Regions from separate parts of the Streptomyces sp. NPDC008150 genome, predicted to be linked through region 1. Evidence: riboswitches for the same ligand, from Rfam matches in the RefSeq annotation. Region 1 holds a riboswitch; each other region holds the start of a gene.
What was found. Region 1 has a riboswitch for S-adenosylmethionine ahead of ACFZA0_RS24760 (ABC transporter permease subunit). Riboswitches for the same ligand answer to the same signal wherever they lie in the genome.
Positions count from the first base shown of each region.

Region 1 (5,752 bases):
CCGTATCGGCTCGCAAGCCGGACGTTACCGGCGAGACGTCTCCCGTCCCACCGCACTTGAGATAGGTGAACCAATATGAGTGACCTGCTGGGGCGACTGCGTGGACGTGGCTGGCGAATGACCTCCCAGCGCCGTGTCGTCGCCGAGGTCCTCGACGGCGATCACGTGCATCTCACGGCCGACGAGGTGCACGCGGCGGCGGCCCGGCTCCTGCCCGAGATCTCCCGCGCGACCGTCTACAACACCCTGGGCGAACTGGTCACCCTCGGCGAGGTGATGGAGGTCACCTCCGAGGGCCGCGCCAAGCGCTACGACCCCAACGCCCACCGCCCGCACCAGCACCTGGTCTGCTCGGTCTGCGGCACCATCCGCGACGTCCACCCCGTCGGCGACCCGCTCTCCGCCCTCCCGGCGGACCAGCGTTTCGGGTTCGCGGTCTCGGAGGCGGAAGTGACGTACCGCGGGCTGTGCCCGGGGTGCGCCGCCACGGCGTGATCAACGGGCCGTCGCCGGCGGGGAGTCGACGTCCGCGGGGCGGCGGGCGGCAGCCGGCCCGTCGCGCCGGGGCGGCCCGGCCCCTCCCCGCCCGGCGGGCCGAACGCCCCGGTGACCGATCGGTGGACGCGGTCTTGACGGGTGATCCGGGCCGTCCGACACTCGTCGAGGAATCCTAGTGAACAGGTAGGGAAATATGGGGCGTCCCGAGGCGGTCACCGGCCGTGGGCGGCGTACCCCGCGCGGGCCCCTGCCCCTCGTACCCCCGGCCGCCGTGCCCGCACCGGCCTCGCCCCTGCTGACCTCCCGCCGCCACATCGACCTGCTGCGGGTCTGCAGCGCGATCGGACGCGTCGGCTGAGCCGACGCGCCTCCCGCCCGGACGACGACGTACCGGCGCCCGCCCGCCACGGGCCGGCCCCGGGCGTTCCCGCGCGTGCGCGGCGCGCGGACGGGGCCCGCCGCCCCGCCGCGCGACGCGCACCGCGGACGTCCGCCCGCCGCACCGCCGCAACCGCCGTCCACGACGTGCCGTCCGGCCGTCCTCCATGCCGCGCCGCCTGCGCCCCACCCCGGGAGACCCATGTCCGTCACGCACCTCACCGCGCACCCGTCCCGCCGCCCGGTGCCCGCGTTCCGCGGCCGTATCGGACGCGACGCGCGCAGCGGCCACTACGCCGTGCCGCGCCGCTACCGCATCCACCTCTCGACGGCCTGTCCGGGCGGCCTGCGCATCGCCGTCGCCCACCGGCTGCTCGCGCTCGACGACATCTGTCCGGTCACCTTCCTGCCCGCCGTGCCCGACGGCCCCGACGGCGGCCACACCGTGCTGCGCCCGCTGTACGAGGCGAGCATGCACCACTACTCCGGCCCCGCCCTCGAACCGGTGCTCAGCGACGACTGGTCCGGCCGCATCGTCAGCACCCACGCGCCCGACATCATGCGCGACCTCGCCCGGCACTTCGGCGACGGCCGCGCCGACCTCTACCCGTGCGGCGCCGAGTCCGTCGTCCAGAGCGTCGAGCGGCTCTGCTCCGAAGGCATCGACGGCGCCGCCCAGCGGGCGGGGCGGCCCGACGCCACCGAGGCCGAACGTGCCGCCGCCGTCGATGAGTTGGACGCCGCCCTCGCCTCCGCCGAGCAGCTCGTGGGGGCCGGCCCCCACGTGACGGGACAGGCGCCCACCGCCGCCGACATCGAACTGTGGACGGCCCTGGTGCGGCTCGACACCGTGCACCGCAACCACCTGGACGCCGACGCCGTGCGCCGCGCCGCCGCCCACCGCGTCCTGTGGGACTACGCGCGGGCGCTGACCGCGCACCCCGCCTTCGGCGCCCATCTCGACCTGGCCGGCATCGACCGCCGCCACCGCGCGGGCTGCCGCGGCCTGGAGGCCGCCGGAGCCGCCGTCCGGATCCTCGACTGGGCCGCGTACGCGGGGAGTTCACCCGCGCACGACACCCGCCCCGACGACTGCTGAGCCGTACCAGCAGGTGGACCGGCGTTGACATCCGCTCGCACGCCTGTCTTAACTATCGCCCAGAACGGTCATGAGCGTCAGCGACAAGCCCTGGCTTGCTGACCGGCAACCCTCGCTCCGCGGTGGGGTGCCCCAGGTGACGACCGGACCGGAAGTGATTCGGTAAGCGCGAGGCCCGACGGGCCGGAACGGTGACGGTGACGGACATGTACGCAGCCCCCCGGACGGCGACAGGCCGTCCCGCGGGCTGCGTACAGCCGTCCGCCGAACCGCTCGTCGCCGATCGCGCCGTCGATCTGCTCCGCGTCAACAGCGCACTGTGTACCGCACCGGGCCGTGCCCGCTGTCGAGGCTGACACCGCATCGCGGTTTCCCTCTCCTCGCAGCACCTGGCCGTCCCGCAGTCTCCGGATCCCCGACGAACACCGCCGAGACGGTGTGCCGTTGTCCGCCAGCCCCCGGTTCCGTGCGTTTCTCCGTGACCGTCCCGTCCCCGCGATGCCTTCCACAGCCCCGCGGGCGAGCCGCCGGTACGTGACGCGAGCACGGCAGACCCGGGGGAGTCCGCCTCCGCTGGAGCCGTCATGAGTGAACCCCCGGGCGCCGCCGTATCCGTGGCCGCCGAGCCGACCGACGCCGGAACCGCGTCCGCCGAGAAGCGCTCCGCCGCGCACCCCGTCGCGCAGCGCGTCCTGCCCCTGCGACGCCCCGGGCGGTGGATCGCCACCGCCGTGGTCCTGGTCCTGCTGGCGCAGGTCGTGCACGGGCTGGCCACGAACCCCTTCTACCAGTGGGACCGCTTCCGCTACTGGTTCCTGCGGCCGACCGTCCTCGACGGACTCGTCGTCACCCTCGAAGTCACCGCGCTCAGCGCCGTGCTGGGGCTGCTCGGCGGAGTGCTGCTCGCCGTCTGCCGGCTGTCCGCGAGCCCGGTCCTGCGCTCGGTGAGCTGGGTCTACACCTGGCTCTTCCGCTCGGTCCCGCTGATCGTCGTCCTGATCTTCCTCTACAACTTCAGTGCTCTGTACCAGACGTTGAGCCTCGGCGTGCCCTTCGGCCCGTCCTTCGTCAGCTTCGACGAGTCCCGCCTCGCCACCGACATGACCGTCGCGGTCGTCGGGCTCAGCCTCAACGAGGCCGCGTACGCGTCGGAAGTGGTCCGCGGCGGCATCCTCTCCGTCGACCAGGGCCAGCACGAGGCCGCCTCCGCGCTGGGACTGCCCAAGCGCTACCAGTTCACCCGGATCGTCCTGCCGCAGGCACTGCGTTCCATCACCCCGAACTACGTCAACCAGCTGATCGGCCTCATCAAGGGCACGTCCCTGGTGTTCTACGTGTCGCTGCTCGACCTGTTCGGCTCGGTGCAGACGATGGGATCCACCTACCCGGGCGACATCGTGCCGCTGCTGCTCGTGGCCACCGTCTGGTACCTGATCCTCACCAGCGCCGTGTCCGTCGTCCAGTTCTACGTCGAGCGGTACTTCGCCCGGGGCGCCACCCGCACCCTGCCGCCGACCCCGTTCCAGAAGCTCCGCACCGGCCTGGGCGACCTGCGCGAGCGCGTGCGCAAGGAGACCGCCGTATGAGCACCACCGCCCCCGCGGCCCCCGCCGGCACGGCCCCCGTGGCCGTCGAGATCCGGGACGTCCACAAGTGGTACGGCACCCAACGCGTGCTCCAGGGCATCGATCTGACGGTCCGTCCGGGCGAGGTCACCGTGATCCTCGGCCCCTCCGGCTCCGGCAAGTCCACGCTGCTACGCGTCGTCAACCACCTGGAGCGGCCCGAGATCGGGCACGTCAGCGTCGGCGGCGAACTGATCGGCGTGCGCCGGCAGGGCGAGCGTCTGAAGGAACTCAGCGAGCGCGCGATCCTCGCGCAGCGCAGCCGCATCGGGTTCGTCTTCCAGAACTTCAACCTGTTCCCGCACCTGACCGTCCTCGACAACGTGGCCGCCGCGCCGGTCGCCACCGGACGGCTCGACCGCTCCTCCGCGAAGGAACTGGCGCGCGAACTCCTCGCCCGGGTGGGTCTCGCCGACCGCGCCGACGCCTACCCGCGCCAGCTCTCCGGCGGCCAGCAGCAGCGCGTCGCCATCGCCCGCGCACTGGCCCTGCGGCCCGGCGTCATCCTTTTCGACGAGCCCACCTCCGCGCTCGACCCCGAACTCGTCGGCGAGGTCCTGGCCGTCATCAAGGACCTGGCCACCAGCGGCACCACGCTGCTCGTCGTCACCCACGAGATCGGGTTCGCCCGCGAGGTCGCCGACCGCGTCGTCTTCATCGACGAGGGCCGGATCGTCGAACAGGGGCCGCCCGCCCAGGTGTTGGACAACCCGCAGCACGAACGCACCCGCGACTTCCTCAGCCGGGTCCTGTGACGTCGGCGGTGCGCCGCCGCGCCGCGACCGCACCGCCCGCCGTGCAGACCGTCCCACGTCCCACCGTCCGCCCATCGCTCACCGCTCACCGCTCACCGACAAGGACAGCCATGCCCAGCCTCAGCCTTCGCAGCAGACTCCTCCGATCCGTCACCGCCGGCACCGCCGTCGTCTCGCTCGCCGGGGCCCTGGCCGCCTGCGGGGGCGACAGCGACGCCGCCACGAAGACCGACACCGCGGGCAGCGTGACCGTGGGACAGCTCTCCAACGGGGCCGCGAAGGAAGCCACCCTCAAGGTGTCCGAGGTCAAGTCGATCAGCGCCGAGGTGCCCGCGAGCGTCAAGAAGGACGGCACGCTCACGATCGGCGTCGGCGCACTGCCCGACGGCTTCCCGCCGCTCGCCTACGTCGGCTCCGACCAGAAGACCCTCACCGGTTCCGAGCCCGACCTGGCACGGCTGGTGGCGGCGGTGCTGGGCCTCAAGCCTCAGTTGCAGAACGCCACTTGGGAGAACATGTTCGTCGGGATCGACAGCGGCAAGACCGAGATCGCGCTCGCCAACATCACCGACACCGAGGAGCGCAAGCAGAAGTACGACTTCGCCTCCTACCGCCAGGACAACGTCGGCTTCGAGGTGACGAAGAAGAGCACCTGGAACTTCGACGGCGACTACGAGAACCTCGCCGGCAAGACCGTCGCCGTCGACTCCGGCACCAACCAGGAGAAGATCCTCCTGGAGTGGCAGGCGAAGCTGAAGAAGGAGGGCAAGAACGTCACCGTCAAGCGCTACGCCAGCAAGAACAGCGTGTACCTGGCGCTGACCGGCGGGAAGATCGACGCCTACTTCGCGGCCAACCCCGGCGTCGCCTACCACGTGACGCAGACGGCGAAGTCGCCCAACGCGACCCGCAGCGCCGGCACGTTCTCGGGTGCGGGCGCCTCGCTCCAGGGCCTGATCGCGGCGACGACGAAGAAGGGCAACGGGCTGGCCCAGCCGGTCGCGGACGCCATCAACCACCTCATCAAGAACGGCCAGTACGCCAAGTGGCTCAAGGCCTGGAACCTCTCCGACGAGGCGGTCACCAAGTCCGTGCTCAACCCGGCCGGCCTGCCCCTCGACAACTCCTGACACCCCGTCAGTGACCCACCGGGCGCGGTGGGTCACCGCACCGGCCGCCGTGCGGAGGGGAACACGGCGGTCGGAGCGGGTGTTGTACAGGAGGGACAACTCCTCGCGCACGCGCGGGCGTTGCACACGACGGAGGTGACGGACATGGACGCGGAACGCACGACCGCCGCGGCCGTCGCCCCCGCCGGGCCCCTGCCGCACGCGACCGCCCCACGCGCCCTGGTCCCGCGCCGCCGTGTGCGTCTGCACGGCAGGCCGCACATCGAC
Region 1 is NZ_JBIBHJ010000010.1:282,147-287,898, forward strand. It holds gene ACFZA0_RS24745 (transcriptional repressor) at 76-495, shown strand; gene ACFZA0_RS24750 (putative leader peptide) at 692-856, shown strand; gene ACFZA0_RS24755 (glutathione S-transferase C-terminal domain-containing protein) at 1,079-1,975, shown strand; SAM riboswitch class IV at 2,042-2,150, shown strand; gene ACFZA0_RS24760 (ABC transporter permease subunit) at 2,560-3,561, shown strand; gene ACFZA0_RS24765 (ATP-binding cassette domain-containing protein) at 3,558-4,355, shown strand; gene ACFZA0_RS24770 (transporter substrate-binding domain-containing protein) at 4,466-5,485, shown strand; gene ACFZA0_RS24775 (putative leader peptide) at 5,630-5,752, shown strand, end outside.

Region 2 (5,752 bases), on a different contig from region 1:
CTGGTCGAGCGCGGTGAGCAGGCTCTTGGCCAGGACCTGGGCGATCTGGGCACCGGTCGGGACGGCCAGGGTCAGGGCCGGCAGGACCAGGCCGGGCACCCCGTCGTTGCCGAACGCCGGGAACCAGTGCAGCCGGAAGGAGAACGCCTCCACCAGCAGCAGGCCGACCCAGAAGGTGGGGACGGACACCCCCAGCGGTGGCAGCGACAGCAGGAACTGCCGCAGCCACCGCCGGGAGGTGTAAGTGGCGGCGACCGCGAGGCCGCCGCCCAGGAGCACCGCGAGGAGCAGGGCGGCGCCGGTCAGTTGGAGCGTCTGCGGCAGGGCGTCGGCCAGGGTCCGGGTGACCGGGCGGCCGGTGGAGACGGAGTCCCCGAAGTCGCCCCGCACCGCCCGGCCCAGGTAGTCCGCGTACTGGAGCAGTACGGGCTTGTCGAAGCCGTACTGGTGGCGCAGGGCGGCGAGCCGCTCCGGGTCGACCGGCCCGGAGTCGAGGCCGCCCGCGGCCATCGCGGTGACCGGGTCGCCGGGCAGGTAGTCCAGGACCAGGAAGGCCACCGTGTAGGCCGCCCACAGGACGCCGACCGCCTGGGCCAGACGTTTGACCACGTAGCGGCGCACGGTCAGCCGATCCAGGTGTCGTGCAGCTGGATCCGGCTGGAGGCGTCGAACTTCAGGTCGTGGACCTTCTTGGACACGCCCAGCTGGGTCTGGAGCTCCACCACGGGGACCGTGTAGGCGTTTTCGATGAGTTCCTTCTGAGCGTCGGCGACCAGTTGGGACCGCTTGGCGGTGTCGGCGGCGCCGGCCTGTTCGGACAGGGTGGTGTCCAGCGGGCTCTTCGGCAGGCGGTAGAAGTTGGTGAGGCTGGTGGAGAACTGGCCGCGCAGGATGTCCGGGTCGGCCCGGGTCACGTTGCCCCAGGAGAGGTCGAAGTCGCCGCCCGCCAGCACGGTCGCGAACTGCGGGAGCTGGACCTGCTTGAGGGTGGTGCCGATGCCGACGGCCTTCAGCTGCTGCTGGATCAGCTCCAGGGCGGGCTGGTTGGTGGCCGCGTTGGGGATCCAGACGATGCTCAGGCTGAGCTTCTTGCCGCCCTTGGCACGGATGCCGTCACTGCCGGCCTTCCAGCCGGCCGCGTCCAGCAGGGACTTGGCCTTGGCGGGGTCCGTCGTGAGCTCCGAGGAGAGGTCGGTGTAGTCGGGGGTGGTGTGCGCGAGGACGCTGGTGGCCGGCTGGGTGCCGGTAGGGAAGACCGTGGAGGCGATCTCCTTGCGGTCCAGGGCGTAGCTGATCGCCTGGCGCACCGCGGTCTCCTTCACCGCGGGACGGGAGCTGTTGGCGGTCAGGCCGAAGACCAGACCGGGGTTGGCGCGGCGCTGAAGGTTGACTTGGCCGCCCTGGAGGGCGGTCTCGTCGGCCTTGCCGACACTGCCTATCGCGTCGACCTGGCCGGACTGGAGGCTGCCGGAGCGCACGCCCGCCTCCGGGACGACCTTGAAGACCAGCTTGTCGAGGTAGGCCTCACCGGTCTTCGCCCACAGCGAGGAGCCCCAGTTGTAGCCGGCGCGCCTGGAGAGGGTGACCGACTGGTTCTGGGAGTACTTGTCCAGCACGAACGGACCGGAGCCGCTGACGCCGTCGCTGCACTTCTGCTGCGGGGTCTTCTTCACGCTCGCCGCGGATTCGATGCCCAGCGAGTGCGTCGAAGTGGCCTGGAGGAACTGGACGTTGGGCGCGGCGAAGGTGATCTTGACGGTGTTCGGGTCGACCACGGTGGTGCTCTTCAGGCCGGCCAGGTAGCCCTGGGCGAGGGAGGCCAGCGGACCGAGGTCGGGCACCGCGTCGAAGTTGTCCTTGACCACCTGGGCGGTGAGCTTGGAGCCGTCGCTGAAGGTGACGCCCTCCCGCAGGTGGAAGGTGAAGGTGGTGGCGTCGTCGCTGACCTCCCAGCTCTTCGCCAGCCACGGCACGATCTTGCCGGTCTTCGGGTCCTGGTCGGTGAGCGAGTCGACGATCTGGCGCACCGAGTAGATGGTGTCGTTGCTGCCGACCTGCTGGGGGTCCACGCAGCCGGCGTCGGAGCTGACCGCGAAGGTGAGGGTGCCGCCGGACTTCGGCTTGGCGTCGGAGGAGCCGCTGCCCGAGCCGTCACCGCCGGTGCCGCAGGCGGTCAGCAGGATGCTGGTGGTCAGGAGGGCGGTGAGCGCCGCCCATCGGGTGGTTCTGGCCGGGAGTGCCGGAAGTACGGTCACGAAGAGGTTCTCCTCAATCGGAGTGCCGGGTGCGCAGGCGTGTGCGGGCACGCCGGCGCGGAGCGCGCGGACCCGGCGGGCGGACGCCGGTGACGGCGGACGCGTACGACGGGGCGGAGCCCTGGGCAGGTGGTGACACGGGGACGGGAAACGTGCGGAGCCGACGGCCGGTGACTGTTCGTCAGGCGGCGTGGGGGAAGCGCGTCAGGCGTGACAGAGACAGCTGGTGGAGCGCTTCAGGTCGATGTGGCGCCGCCGGGAGAGCCGGGAGAACACCATGGCGACGGAGGAGGAGGCCCGTTGGCCGGCGTGGTGCTGCCGCATGCGTTCCCCCCTCGGTCTCCGGCCCCGACGGGGCCACGCGCTTGCGGGATCACCGGTGATCCCGCCGGGCTTTCACCTGGAGCACCCCACCGCGGTGGAGGGTTGCCGGTCAGCGAGCCAGGGCTTGACGCTGACACTCAATGCCGGCCGCGATCGTATGGAGCGGTTTCCTCGGACGTCAATGCCCGGAAGCCTCCGAAAACGGGATCCCGCGCGAAGAAAGTCGTCCTGTCTCAGAGGGCGGGACGGTCGGTGGACGCTGCACAGGCCGTGTGCTTTGATCCGGGGCATGGAGATCGCAGGGCAGGCACCCACCGTGCTGCTGGACCCGTTCTGGGCGGGTCGCCGCGCAGATCAGTTCGACCAGACCTGTAGCTGAACCGCCCCGCCCGGTTCGCCCTTTCCCTCCTCTGCCGATACGTGGCCGGTTCGCCGCGTTCGGGTTCGCTTCCCCCCTCCCTTCGCCCGTCGGGCCCGCCGTCCCGGCCGCCGCCGGCGCGCCGAGCCGCGGCCGAGCCCCGGTTGAGCACTGGCTGAGCCCTGTTGGGGGCACGTCGCCCCCACGTCCCGCGCGGACCTCCACCAGGACGGACCGCGAGGCGAAACGGGGGCGGAACACCGGACGCGGCGCCGGACAGGAACGCGGGGCGGGCCGCCGCGCGGCACGGGAGACGGAACACCGGACGGACTGCCCGCCGCCGCGCGGACCCACCCGCGCGCACCGCGCTCCCGCCCCGCGACCGCCCGCCCACGACCGCCCGCCGCTCGTGGCGAAGGAAGGCCCATGGCTGTCAACGACGCCGAACCCACTGGGGTGTTCGCCGCGCTCCGGGTCCGGGACTACCGGATCTACTGGAGCACGGGACTGGTCTCCAACATCGGCAGCGCGATGCAGGGCGTGGCGCTGGACTGGTTCGTGCTGACCCTCACCCACAGCGGTACGGCGCTCGGCTGGGTCGCGGGGCTCCAGTTCGCCCCGGTGCTGCTGTTCGGCCTGTGGGGCGGGGTGATCGCCGACCGGTACGACCGGCGCCGGCTGCTGCTGTGGACGCAGGCGCTGTACGCGGCGCAAGCCGTGCTGTTGGCCGTCATGGTGCTGTCCGGGTACGCGCCGCTCTGGCTGCTGTACGTGCTGTCCTTCGCGCTGGGCGCGGTGTTCACCGTGGAGAACCCGGCCAGGTTGTATTTCGTCAGGGAACTGGTGGGCCGGCCGCTGATCCCCAGGGCCGCCGGGTTGAACATCCTGTCGCTGAACGCCGCCCGGCTGATCGGCCCGGCCGTTGCCGGTGTGCTGATCGGGGTGATCGGTACCGGCTGGGTGTTCGCCCTGAACGCCGCCTCCTTCGCGGCCGTCCTGGCGGGCGTGGCGTCGATCCGGCCGAGGGCCGCGGACGCCCCGGCGGCCGCCCCGCCGCCGTGGCGGAAGGCGGGTGGGGAGGGACTGCGGTACGTCGGCTCACGGCCCGAACTCGTGGGCGTCTTCACCGTCTTCGGGCTCGCCGCGACCTTCGCGGTCAGCTTCCCGACCACGTTGACGCTGTTCGCCGGACGGGTCTTCGACGTCGGTTCGGACGGTCTCGGCTTCATGAACACCGCCCTGGCCGTGGGCACCGTTGCAGGCACCCTTGCCGCGACCCGGGGGATCACGCCCCGGGTGCGGACGGTCGTCGCCGGAGCGGTGCTGTTCGGCGCGTTCGAGGTGCTGGCCGCGCTGATGCCGTCGTACCCGGCCTTCCTCGCGCTGCTGCTGCCGACCGGATGCGCGTTGATGATCCTCAACACTGCGGTCAGCGCGTTCGTCCAGTCCGAGGTGGACGACGCGATGCGTGGGCGCGTGATGGCCGTCTACACGGTGATCTCGATGGGCGGCAGCCCGGTCGGCGGCCCGGTGATCGGCTGGGTCTCCGAACACGCCGGGGTGCGCTGGGGGATGGCCTCGGGCGCCGCGGCGGCCGTCCTCGCGGCGCTCGGGGTGGCGCTGTGGCTGTCGCACCGGCTCGCGGCCGCGCCGGCCGGCCCGGTCACCGCCCCCGTCCGCACCTCCCCGGCCCCCGTCCACTCCTCTCCCGGTTCCGCCCGCACCTTCCCCGGCCCGCTGCCGGCGTCCGGCCCCGACCGGCCGGGCGGCCGCGCCGAAGGCTCCGACCACCGTCCCGCCGGCGACCGGGCTCCCGTGTCGGCCGGTGACCCGTCCACCGGAGGCACCGTTCATGACTGACCACGACACCGCACCGCCCGCGCTGCACCTCGCCCTGGAGGCCGACGGCGACGGCGCCCACCCGGCCGCCGCCCGCCACCCGGGCCGGAGCGCCGGGGCGGGACTCACCCCGCGCGGTGTGCGGGAGGCGGCCGCCTCGGCGGAGGAGGCCGGGTACGCGCTGCTCACCCTGGCCGACGCGCCGCTGCCGCCGGCCACCGGACCGGCGGCCGGTCCGGCCGGCCGGATCGAGGCGGGCAGCCGGGCCGCGTTCCTCACGCTCGCCACCGACCGGCTCGGGCTCGCCCCCACCCTGCACACCACCACCACCGAGCCGTTCCACCTCGCCACCCAGCTCGCCAGCCTGGACCACGCCTCGAACGGCCGGGCCGCCTGGCTGGTCGGCGCGGCCGACGACTCCGGCTCGCTGGCCACCGTCGGGCGGGCGCCGCTGTCCCCCGAGAAGACCCGGCGTGAGGTGGCCGACGTGGTCGAGACCGCCCGCGCGCTCTGGGACTCCTGGGAGGACGACGCGGTGATCAGGGACGTGGCCACCGGCCGCTTCCTGGACGCCGACCGGGTCCACCACATCGACTTCGAGGGCGCCGGCTTCACCGTCAAGGGACCGCTGATCACCCCGCGCCCGCCGCAGGGCCAGGTGGTCGTCCTCGCCCCGGACGCCCTCGGGATCGACGAGCGCGCCGACATCGTCCTGGTGTCCCGGTCCACGCCCGAGGAGATCGCCGAGCGGGCCGCCGAGGCCCGGGCGGCGGGCGCGCCGCTGGTCTTCGCCGAGGTGGAGGCCGTGCTCGACACCGACGACGCCCCGGCCGCCGCCCGGCTGGCAGAGCTGAACGCCACCGCCGACTGGCCGGGCACGGGACGCCTGCGTCACACCGGTTCCGCCGAGGAGCTGACCGACCTGCTCACCCGGCTCGCCCCGCTGGTCGACGGGGTGCGGCTGCACCCCGCCGTC
Region 2 is NZ_JBIBHJ010000011.1:26,617-32,368, reverse strand. It holds gene ACFZA0_RS25135 (ABC transporter permease subunit) at 1-621, opposite strand, end outside; gene ACFZA0_RS25130 (ABC transporter substrate-binding protein) at 624-2,255, opposite strand; gene ACFZA0_RS25125 (putative leader peptide) at 2,460-2,579, opposite strand; SAM riboswitch class IV at 2,612-2,724, opposite strand; gene ACFZA0_RS25120 (MFS transporter) at 3,364-4,797, shown strand; gene ACFZA0_RS25115 (LLM class flavin-dependent oxidoreductase) at 4,790-5,752, shown strand, end outside.
Region 2: another riboswitch for S-adenosylmethionine. It lies ahead of ACFZA0_RS25125 (putative leader peptide); the one in region 1 lies ahead of ACFZA0_RS24760 (ABC transporter permease subunit).

Region 3 (5,752 bases), on a different contig from region 1:
GGGGTCGGTCCCCGCGGCGTACGGACGTCACGCGACCTTGCGGGCGGTGTATTCGGCGATCTCGGCCATCGGCGGGCGCTCCTCGGTGTCCACGGAGTACGTCCGCGGCTCGAAACCGCCCGCCCCCCGCTCGAACTGCGTGAGGGCGGGCCGGATCAGGTGCCCGCGGGCCAGCCGGAGCTGCGCGGTGCGGTAGATCGCGGCGGCCATGCGGCCCAGCGCCTGCCCGTCCTGGTGCCGGTGCTTGCGCACCCCGACGTCGACCTGGGCGAGGGCGTCGAGGCCCACCAGGTGCAGCGCGTCGACCAGCATGCCCAGCTCCACGCCGTACCCGACCGGGAACGGGAGCTGTTCGAGCAGCGAGCGGCGGGCCGCGTACTCGCCGCCGAGCGGCTGCACGAACCCGGCGAGCTGCGGCCAGTGCATGTTCAGCAGCGGGCGCGCCATCAGCTCGGTGACCCGGCCGCCCTGGCCGGCCGCACCGCCCAGCGGACGGTCGTACATCGCCTTCACCAGGTCCACGTCCGGGTCGGTGAGCAGGGGGCCCACGATGCCCGTGACGAAGTCGCTGGAGAACTCCTTGAGGTCGGCGTCGACGAAGCACACGATGTCGCCGCCGGTGGCGAGCAGCGAGCGCCACAGCACCTCGCCCTTGCCCGGCACGGTCGGGATGCGCGGCAGGATGTCGTCGCGGTGCACGACCCGGGCGCCGGCCGCGGCGGCCACCTCGGAGGTGCGGTCGGTGGACCCGGAGTCGACGACGACTATCTCGTCGACCAGCGGGACCTGCTGCATGAGGTCGTGACGGATCACGGCGACGATGTCACCGACCGTCGCCTCCTCGTTCAGCGCGGGCAGCACGACGCTGACCGTCGAACCCGAGGCGCGTTTCGCGGCGAGGATCTTGTGGAGCGGGCGATCGGTCACGGACCAGGAGCGTGTGCTCAGCCAGCGCTCGGTTTCTTCCAGCACGGCGGCTCCTCACGTAAGTGCGACAGGCGCGGGATGCGGGACACGGGACGCGGTCGGGAGAACCCTCCGGAATGTCCCTACTGGATCTTCGTGGATCCGGCTCGTTCGGACCGGACCGCCCGCCCCGTCTCCGGGTGTGATCCATCTCGCGGTGCGGACGGCTATCTCAACTGTCCTGGCCTTCGGTTACAGTCTTGAACAACGCGGATGACCATCGCATGTCGTAGGCCGCCCGCACCCACAACCGAATACCGCTCATCCAGAGGGGCAGAGGGACACGGCCCGTTGAAGCCCCGGCAACCCTCCAGTCGGTTCTCGTGCGTACGCGCGGCGAGGCTCCCGGCTCGGGAAGGTGCCAAATCCGTCTCACGGCGAAGTGCGCCGTGAGGAAGATGAGGAGAAAGGGCCTCCCCTCCATGGCTGTGCAGACCGCCGCAAACACCTCCCAAGCCGCCGGATCGGTCGATCTCGGCCCCGCCGCCGCGCTGTCCTGCCGCGAGTGCGGCCACCGCGTCCCGCTCGGTCCGGTCTTCGCCTGCGAGGAGTGTTTCGGCCCGCTGGAGATCGCCTACGACTTCTCGGCGTACGACACCGAGGAACTGCGCAAGCGCATCGAAGCGGGCCCCGCGAACATCTGGCGCTACGCGCCGCTGCTGCCCGTCCCCGCCGACGTGGCCGACAAGCCCAACATCAACCCCGGCTGGACCAAGCTGGTCAAGGCCGACCGCCTCGCCGCCGAACTGGGCATCACCGGCGGCCTGTTCGTCAAGGACGACTCCGGCAACCCGACGCACTCCTTCAAGGACCGCGTCGTCGCCCAGGCCCTCGAAGCGGCCCGCGCCTTCGGCTTCACCACCCTCTCCTGCTCCTCCACCGGCAACCTGGCGGGCGCGGTCGGCGCCGCCGCCGCGCGCGCCGGACTGCGCAGCTGCGTGTTCATCCCGCACGACCTGGAGCAGGGCAAGGTCGTCATGGCCGCCGTCTACGGCGGCGAGCTCGTCGGCATCGAGGGCAACTACGACGACGTGAACCGCTTCTGCTCCGAGCTGATCGGCGACCCGGCCGGCGAGGGCTGGGGCTTCGTCAACGTCAACCTCCGCCCGTACTACGCGGAGGGCTCCAAGACCCTCGCGTACGAGATCTGCGAGCAGCTCGGCTGGCGGCTGCCGGACCAGCTCGTCGTCCCGATCGCCTCGGGCTCGCAGCTCACGAAGATCGACAAGGGGCTGCGGGAGCTGATCGAGCTCGGCCTCGTCGAGGACCGTCCGTACAAGATCTTCGGCGCCCAGGCCGAGGGCTGCTCGCCGGTGTCCGCCGCGTACAAGGCGGGCCACGACGTGGTGCGCCCGCAGAAGCCCGACACCATCGCCAAGTCGCTCGCCATCGGCAACCCCGCCGACGGCCCCTACGTCCTCGACATCGCCCGCCGCACCGGCGGCGCCGTGGAGGACGTGACCGACCCGCAGATCGTGGACGCCATCAAGCTGCTCGCCCGTACCGAGGGCATCTTCGCGGAGACCGCGGGCGGCGTGACCGTCGGCGTCACCCGCAAGCTCATCGAGAGCGGCGCGCTCGACCCCACCCTGACCACCGTCGTGCTGAACACCGGCGACGGCCTCAAGACGCTCGACGCGGTCGCCGGCACCGGCCTCACCGCGACGATCCGTCCCAACCTGGACTCCTTCCGAGAGGCTGGCCTCGCATGAGCGTGACCGTTCGCATCCCGACCATTCTGCGTACCTACACGGGCGGCAAGGCCGAGGTCCCGGCCGAGGGCGCCAGCCTCGGCGAGGTCATCGCGGACCTGGAGAAGAACCACGCCGGCATCGCCGCCCGCGTCCTGGACGACCAGGGCAAGCTGCGCCGCTTCGTCAACGTGTACGTGAACGACGACGACGTCCGCTTCGAGCAGGGCCTCGACACCGCGACGCCCGAGGGCGCCGGCGTCTCGATCATCCCGGCCGTCGCGGGCGGCTGACCGCCCCGGCAATTACCTTCGGTAGCGTCGATTACCGAGCGTTCAACGAATCGCCCTCTCCGGCCAGGAAACGGAGGGGGCGATTCTGCTTGGTTGAGCGCGGTACAGTTGGGGAACCAGTTGCGGCTTGCTCGGACAGGCGCCCTTGAATTCGCGCTCGCGGGGCGACGAGAAGTAGCCAAACTGTGTGGTTCTTTTGCGCCTTCTATTCCTTTTATAGGGCCCGACTTGCCCTGAATTTCGTCGACTTCTGGGTATATTCCCGACCGGTCGTGCCCAGAATTCTCGTCCGATTGACCTGTTGCAGACGGCAGTGGTGCGGATACATTCAGCCGCGGTCGACGCGTTCCGGCGCACGCCCCCAGCGTGGGGGGTGAGGTCTGACCCGGATTCGCGAAGTGCGGATCTGTGCAAGGGCCAGTAATAGGGGAGTTAGGCATGGCTCAGGGCACCGTCAAGTGGTTCAACGCGGAGAAGGGGTACGGCTTCATCGCGGTCGACGGTGGTGCGGATGTATTCGTCCACTACAGCGCGATTCAGATGGACGGCTACCGCACCCTGGAAGAAGGCCAGCGAGTCGAGTTCGAGATCTCGCAGGGTCAGAAGGGCCCGCAGGCCGACATGGTTCGCGTCAGCGCCTGAAACGCGCGGCCAATCGCAGGCGACGTTCTTCTTCTTTAATTCGAGGGGCCCGTATCCCATACGTGGGGGACGGGCCCTTCGGCGTGCGCGGCGCCCCCTCCGCCCCCCTCGCCCCGTCCGCGCGGCACCGCCGGACACCGGAGGGACTGCCTCCGCATCCCGGGGTCGCTTGCACTCTCGGGGGTCGAGTGCTAATCATTGGCGTTAGCACTCTGAGGGTGAGAGTGACAACGAGGACCGAGTCGGTGAGGCTGCGGCAGGTGGGGCAAGGAACCACATGCCGAGGCCGTCCGTCGCGGGCGCGGGCGCGGTCCGGAGCAATCCACCCCAGTCCTGGGAGGACCACTTCACATGGCCAAGATCATCGCGTTCGACGAGGAGGCACGGCGCGGCCTCGAGCGCGGCATGAACCAGCTCGCGGACGCCGTGAAGGTGACGCTCGGCCCCAAGGGCCGCAACGTCGTCCTCGAGAAGAAGTGGGGCGCCCCCACGATCACCAACGATGGTGTCTCCATCGCCAAGGAGATCGAACTCGAGGACCCGTACGAGAAGATCGGCGCCGAGCTGGTCAAGGAAGTCGCCAAGAAGACGGACGACGTCGCCGGTGACGGTACGACCACCGCGACCGTTCTGGCGCAGGCCCTGGTCAAGGAAGGCCTGCGGAACGTAGCCGCCGGCGCCAACCCCATGGCCCTCAAGCGCGGTATCGAGAAGGCCGTCGAGGCCGTCTCCGCCGCGCTGCTCGACCAGGCCAAGGAGGTCGAGACCAAGGAGCAGATCGCCTCCACCGCCTCCATCTCCGCCGCCGACACGCAGATCGGCGAGCTCATCGCCGAGGCGATGGACAAGGTCGGCAAGGAAGGCGTCATCACCGTCGAGGAGTCCCAGACCTTCGGTCTGGAGCTGGAACTCACCGAGGGCATGCGCTTCGACAAGGGCTACATCTCGGCGTACTTCGCGACCGACATGGAGCGCATGGAGTCCTCCCTGGAGGACCCCTACATCCTGATCGCGAACTCCAAGATCTCCTCGGTCAAGGACCTGCTCCCGCTGCTGGAGAAGGTCATGCAGTCGGGCAAGCCCCTGCTGATCATCGCCGAGGACGTCGAGGGCGAGGCCCTGTCGACCCTGGTCGTCAACAAGATTCGCGGCACCTTCAAGTCCGTCGCCGTCAAGGCCCCGGGCTTCGGTGACCGTCGCAAGGCCATGCTCGGCGACATCGCCATCCTCACGGGCGGCGAGGTCATCTCCGAGGAGGTCGGCCTCAAGCTGGAGAACGCGACCCTGGACCTCCTGGGCCGCGCTCGCAAGGTCGTCATCACCAAGGACGAGACCACCATCGTCGACGGTGCCGGCTCCGCCGACCAGGTCGCCGGCCGGGTCAACCAGATCCGTGCCGAGATCGAGAACAGCGACTCGGACTACGACCGCGAGAAGCTCCAGGAGCGCCTGGCGAAGCTGGCCGGCGGCGTGGCCGTCATCAAGGCCGGTGCCGCCACCGAGGTCGAGCTCAAGGAGCGCAAGCACCGCATCGAGGACGCCGTTCGCAACGCGAAGGCGGCCGTCGAGGAGGGCATCGTCGCCGGTGGCGGCGTGGCCCTGCTCCAGGCCTCCGCGGTCTTCGAGAAGCTGGAGCTGGAGGGTGACGAGGCGACCGGCGCTCAGGCGGTCAAGCTCGCCCTTGAGGCCCCGCTGAAGCAGATCGCCGTCAACGCCGGCCTCGAAGGCGGTGTCGTGGTGGAGAAGGTGCGCAACCTGACCCCGGGCCACGGCCTGAACGCCGCGACCGGCGAGTACGTCGACCTGGTCAAGGAAGGCATCATCGACCCGGCGAAGGTGACCCGCTCTGCGCTGCAGAACGCCGCCTCCATCGCCGCGCTCTTCCTGACCACCGAGGCCGTCATCGCCGACAAGCCGGAGAAGGCCGCCGCGGCCGCTCCGGGCGGCATGCCGGGCGGTGACATGGACTTCTGAGCCTGAACCCGGGCTCCGCGGAGCCCGGTTCGGTTCGGCGGTACATCCGCAGCACGTGCGGTTCCGAGGGCGGCACCCCTGGCGACAGGGGTGCCGCCCTCGGGCGTTTTCCGCGGCCGGCTGTGAGGTGTTTCTCGGAGGACGCCGGAATGAGGCGGCGACCGCACCGGTTGTCGCCCCTACGCG
Region 3 is NZ_JBIBHJ010000004.1:376,454-382,205, reverse strand. It holds gene ACFZA0_RS13425 (glucosyl-3-phosphoglycerate synthase) at 28-972, opposite strand; SAM riboswitch class I at 1,225-1,371, shown strand; gene thrC (threonine synthase) at 1,389-2,678, shown strand; gene ACFZA0_RS13415 (MoaD/ThiS family protein) at 2,675-2,950, shown strand; gene ACFZA0_RS13410 (cold-shock protein) at 3,389-3,592, shown strand; gene groL (chaperonin GroEL) at 3,944-5,566, shown strand.
Region 3: another riboswitch for S-adenosylmethionine. It lies ahead of thrC (threonine synthase); the one in region 1 lies ahead of ACFZA0_RS24760 (ABC transporter permease subunit).

Region 4 (5,752 bases), on a different contig from region 1:
CAAGCTCCGCCACACCCTGTGGGCCAAGGGCAAGCTCCTCGTCAACATGAACACGAACGAGCCGCTGCGTCCCTCGGACGTCGCGGTGGGTTCGCTCACCTTCGCCAAGCCCGACGGGCTCGAGGAGAAGGAAGAGGACTTCCAGACCGAGATCGCCAAGTCCGCCGTGATGATCGTCCGGCTCCAGCCGGAGAACATCAAGGACAAGCGCGAGCTGGAGTGGGGACACGAGGGCATCGTGGTCTTCTCCAAGATCTGCACCCACGTCGGTTGCCCGATCTCCCTGTACGAGCAGCAGACGCACCACGTGCTGTGCCCGTGCCACCAGTCCACCTTCGACCTCTCCGACGGTGCCCGAGTGATCTTCGGCCCCGCCGGTCACGCCCTGCCGCAGCTGCGCATCGGTGTGAACGACGAGGGTTACCTCCAGGCGCTCGGCGACTTCGAGGAGCCCGTCGGTCCTGCTTTCTGGGAGCGCGGATGAGTACTCAAGCCACCACGGACGCGCGGTCGCGCGAGAAGGCTCCGGCCGGCGAGAAGATCGCCGACTGGGCCGACGGCCGGCTCGGGATCTACTCCCTGGCCAAGGCCAACATGCGCAAGATCTTCCCCGACCACTGGTCGTTCATGTTGGGCGAGGTCTGCCTCTACAGCTTCATCATCATCATCCTCACGGGTGTGTACCTGACGCTGTTCTTCCACCCGTCGATGAACGAGGTGACGTACCACGGCACTTATGTCCCGCTCCAGGGGCAGCAGATGTCGGAGGCGTTCAACTCGACGATGCACATCTCCTTCGATGTGCGCGGCGGTCTGCTGATCCGTCAGATCCACCACTGGGCGGCGCTGGTCTTCCTGGCCGCCATGTTCGTGCACATGATGCGCGTGTTCTTCACGGGTGCCTTCCGCAAGCCGCGTGAGGTCAACTGGCTGTTCGGCTTCCTGCTGTTCGTCCTCGGCATGTTCACCGGCTTCACCGGTTACTCGCTCCCGGACGACCTGCTCTCCGGCACCGGTGTGCGCTTCATGGAGGGTGCGATCCTGTCCGTGCCGATCGTCGGCACGTACCTGTCGTTCTTCCTCTTCGGCGGACAGTTCCCGGGCGGGGACTTCGTGGCCCGGTTCTACTCGGTCCACATCCTGCTGCTGCCGGGCATCATGCTCGGGCTCGTGGTCGGCCACCTGATCCTGGTCTTCTACCACAAGCACACCCAGTTCGCGGGTCCCGGCCGGACCAACGAGAACGTCGTCGGCATGCCCCTGCTGCCGGTCTACATGGCCAAGGCCGGAGGCTTCTTCTTCCTGGTCTTCGGTGTCATCGCGTTCATCGCGGCGATCGCCACGATCAACCCGATCTGGGAGATGGGCCCCTACCGGCCGGACATGGTGTCCACCGGCGCCCAGCCCGACTGGTACATGGGCTTCTCCGAGGGCCTGATCCGCGTCATGCCCGGCTGGGAGATCAACTTCTGGGGCCACACGCTCGTCCTGGGTGTGTTCGTCCCGCTGCTGATCTTCCCGATGGTCCTGGTCGCGATCGCGGTCTACCCGTTCATCGAGTCCTGGGTCACCGGCGACAAGCGCGAGCACCACATCCTGGACCGCCCGCGCAACGCCCCGACGCGGACCGCGTTCGGCGCCGCGTGGATCAGCTGGTACTTCGTCCTGCTCGTCGGCGGTGGCAACGACCTGTGGGCCACGCACTTCCACCTGTCGATCAACTCGATCACCTGGTTCGTCCGGATCGCGTTCTTCGTCGTGCCGGTGCTGGTCTTCGTCGCCACCAAGCGGATGTGCCTGGGCCTCCAGCGCCGGGACCGCGACAAGGTGCTGCACGGCCGCGAGTCGGGCGTCATCAAGCGCCTGCCGCACGGTGAGTTCATCGAGATCCACGAGCCGCTCAGCCAGGAGCAGCTGCACACGCTCACCGCGCACAACCAGTACGCGCCCGCCGAGATCGGTGCCACCACGGACGAGAACGGCGTCGAGCGCAAGGTGCGGGCGCCGGAGAAGCTCCGGGCCAAGCTGAGCAAGTCGTACTACGGCGAGGACGGGCAGATCGCGAAGCCCACCTCGGAGGAGTACAAGGAGATCACGAGCGGCCACGGCCACCACTGATCGTCCGATCGTCGAGGCGTCGCCACGCCACGGCGAAGGGCCCCGTCCGGTTGTCCGGGCGGGGCCCTTCGCCGTGCCCGGGGCTGGATAGGGTGGACCCGTGCCCGTCGGGACGACGGGTGCCCCGACATGTGTCCCCCGAGGGGGACGGAACCCAGGAGCGGCGAAATGAGCGCTGTGACCCCCGCTGGAGGCACTACCGCGGCGGGCCGTTCCTGGCCCCGCGTGCTCGACGGGCTGCTGGAGGGCCGCGACCAGAGCGCCGACGACACGGCCTGGGCGATGGACCGCATCATGCGCGGCGAGGCGACCGACGCGCAGATCGCCGGGTTCGCGGTGGCGCTGCGCGCCAAGGGCGAGACCGTCGAGGAGATCACCGGTCTGGTCCGGGCGATGTACGAGCACGCGAACGTCATCGAGATCCCCGGCGCCACCGTCGACATCGTCGGCACCGGCGGCGACGGCGCGAAGACGGTGAACATCTCCACCATGTCGGCGATCGTGGCGGCCGGCGCGGGGGCGAAGGTCGTCAAGCACGGCAACCGCGCCGCGTCCTCGGCGTCCGGCGCCTCGGACGTCCTGGAGCGGCTCGGCGTCAACCTCCAGCTCACCCCGAAGCGGGTTGTCGAGGTCGCGGAGGAGGCCGGGATCACCTTCTGCTTCGCGGTGAAGTTCCACCCGGCGCTGCGTCATGTGGCCGCCGCCCGCGGCCAGTTGGGCATCCGCACCACCTTCAACTTCCTCGGCCCGCTGACCAACCCGGCCCGGGTGAGGGCGCAGGCCGTCGGAGTCGCCGACGCCCGGGTCGCGCCGATCGTCGCGGGGGTGTTCGCCGAGCGCGGCAACACCTCGCTCGTCTTCCGCGGCGACGACGGACTCGACGAACTGACGACGACCGCGACCTCCCGCGTGTGGGTGGTCCGGGACGGCAAGGTCACCGAGGAGCCCTTCGACCCGCGGGACGTCGGCCTCGAACTGGTGGCCGTCGACGCGCTGCGCGGCGGCGACCCCGCGTACAACGCCGACGTTGCGCGGCGCGTGCTGGCCGGCGAGAAGGGCGCGGTGCGCGACGCCGTGCTGCTGAACACCGCGGCGGCGCTGGCCGCCCTGGACGGCGGCGACGCGCCCCTCGTGGACCGCATCCGCACGGGCATCGAGCGGGCCGCCGAGTCGATCGACTCGGGGGCGGCCGGGCAGACGCTGCAGCGCTGGGCGGCGGCCAGCAACCGCTGAACCGGCGTACCCGCCTCGTACCCGCCCCCTCGGCACCCCGCGGCCCCCTCGGACGTCCACCGTTCGAGGGGGCCGTCCCGGCATCCGGACGCGGGTTGCGCGGCGGCGGACGCCTCACGTACGTTTTTCGGCAGGTCATGAGTGACAGTCATGAGGCCCCGGCCGACTGTCCGGCAACCCTCCGTCCGTGGCGGGGTGCCCCGGGTGAAGACCAGGCGGTGGACAGCAAGGTCCACGGCAAGCGCGGACCCCTCGCGCACTCCCCAGTGCGGGGCCAGGGGTCCTGGTCACCGAGGGAGTCTCTCGTGAGCAAGCGAATGCGTTAGGGCGTCGAGCCCCCTTTCCGCACACCCTTTTCCCTTCCTCCGTGCCGTGCCCCACCCTGTCCGGGTGCGCGGGCCGCACGGCGGGCTTCGCCTTGCCGTCTCCGGGAGTTCAGCCATGTCCGTCACCGCTTCTGCCACCGCCTCCACCGCCTCCACCGCCTCCACGGCCTCCGCCGAGCTCCCCGTCGCCGCCGCCACGGCCTCCGCCGAGCTGCCCGCCGCCGCCGACCCGGCCGCCTGTGCGCCGCTGCCGGTGCTGGGCCGGGACGTCACCGTCCCGCTCGTCACGGGCGGCGAGACCACCTACGCCGCGCTCGACTACGCGGCGAGCGCCCCGGCCCTCCAGCGCGTGTGGGACGACGTGGCCGCCTACGCGCCGTACTACGGCAGCGTGCACCGCGGCGCCGGCTACCTGTCGCAGCTCTCCACGGACCTGTTCGAGAACGCGCGGCGCACCGTCGCCGAGTTCCTCGACTGCCGCGAGGACGATCAGCTGATCTTCACCCGGTCCACGACCGACTCCCTGAACCTGCTCGCGGCGGCCGTCCCCGCCGGCTGCCAGGTCTTCGTCTTCGAGACCGAGCACCACGCCTCGCTGCTGCCGTGGCGCGACGCCCGCGTCACCTACCTCAACGCGCCGCGCACCCCCGGCGAGGCCGTCGCCACCCTGGAGCGCGCCCTCGCCGCCCGCGACCCGCACGGCCCGGCCCTGGTCTGCGTCACCGGCGCCTCCAACGTCACCGGTGAGCTGTGGCCGGTGCGCGAACTCGCCGCCGCCGCGCACGCCCACGGCGCCCGCATCGTCCTGGACGCCGCGCAGCTCGCCCCGCACCACCCGGTGTCGGTGCGGGACCTCGACGTCGACTGGGTCGCCTTCTCCGGACACAAGCTGTACGCGCCCTTCGGCTCCGGCGTGCTGGCCGGCCGCGCCGACTGGCTGCGCGAGGCGGAGCCGTACCTCGCCGGCGGTGGCGCGAGCCGCCGGGTGAGCCGCCGCACCGACGGCGGAGTGGACGTCGAGTGGCACGACAGCGCCGCCCGCCACGAGGCCGGCTCGCCCAACGTGATCGGCGCCTACTCGATCGCCTCCGCCTGCAAGGCGCTCACCGAGGCCGGCTTCGACTCGCTCGTCGCCCGTGAGCAGCACCTGATCGACACGGTGCGCGCCGGGCTGGCCGGGGTGCCCGAGGTCCGTGTGCTGTCGCTGTTCGGGGACGACGCGCCCCGCGTCGGCGTCATCTCGTTCGTCGTCGAGGGCTGGAACAGCTCGCACTTCGCCGCCGCGCTGTCCGCCGAGTACGGCATCGGGGTGCGCGACGGCCTGTTCTGCGCCCACCCGCTGGTGCGCACCCTGCTCGGCAGCGACCCGCAGACCCAGGGCGAGTGCGGTGCCCCCGAGGCCGCGCCCGGCGAGAAGTCGCTCAACGCCATCCGTGTCAGCTTCGGCGCCGGCACCCCCGACGAGCACGTCGAGCGCTTCGTCACCGCGGTGACCGAGCTGGTCCGGGACGGTGCCAAGTGGCAGTACCGGACCGAGGAGGGCCGCTGCGTGCCGGCGGTCTGAGCACCCTCGCGGACCGCGTGAACGGCGGCGGCGCGGAACGGGGGCGGACCACCGCCCGCACCGTTCCGCGCCGCCGCCGTTCGAACGCTCCCGCGCCCCGCGCTCAGGCGTCGAGGCCGATCGCGAACGCCGCCTCCAGGTCGTGCTGCGAGTACGTGCGGAACGCCACGTGGGTGTCCGTCCCCTCGACGCCGGGGATCTTGCTGATCCGGCCGGGGATGACGTCCGCGAGCTCCTCGTGCTCCCGCACCCGGACCATGGCGATCAGGTCGTAGGTGCCGGTGACGGAGAAGACCTCGCTGACGCTCTCCAGCGCCGCGATCGCCTCGGCGATCTCGGGGATCCGATCCACGCTGGTCTTGATGAGGACGATCGCGGTGATCACGGCAGGTTCTCTCCCTCGGGGGCGGGCGCTGCGACGTTGTGCAGGGCGGCTTTCACTCTAGTCGTACGGCCGAATCGCACCCACGCGTAGCCGAACCCCAGCGCGAAGCCCACCACGTGCGCCAGG
Region 4 is NZ_JBIBHJ010000001.1:889,473-895,224, forward strand. It holds gene ACFZA0_RS03870 (Rieske 2Fe-2S domain-containing protein) at 1-484, shown strand, start outside; gene ACFZA0_RS03875 (cytochrome b N-terminal domain-containing protein) at 481-2,118, shown strand; gene trpD (anthranilate phosphoribosyltransferase) at 2,287-3,351, shown strand; SAM riboswitch class IV at 3,485-3,601, shown strand; gene ACFZA0_RS03885 (aminotransferase class V-fold PLP-dependent enzyme) at 3,793-5,241, shown strand; gene ACFZA0_RS03890 (Lrp/AsnC ligand binding domain-containing protein) at 5,345-5,626, opposite strand; gene ACFZA0_RS03895 (rhomboid family intramembrane serine protease) at 5,623-5,752, opposite strand, start outside.
Region 4: another riboswitch for S-adenosylmethionine. It lies ahead of ACFZA0_RS03885 (aminotransferase class V-fold PLP-dependent enzyme); the one in region 1 lies ahead of ACFZA0_RS24760 (ABC transporter permease subunit).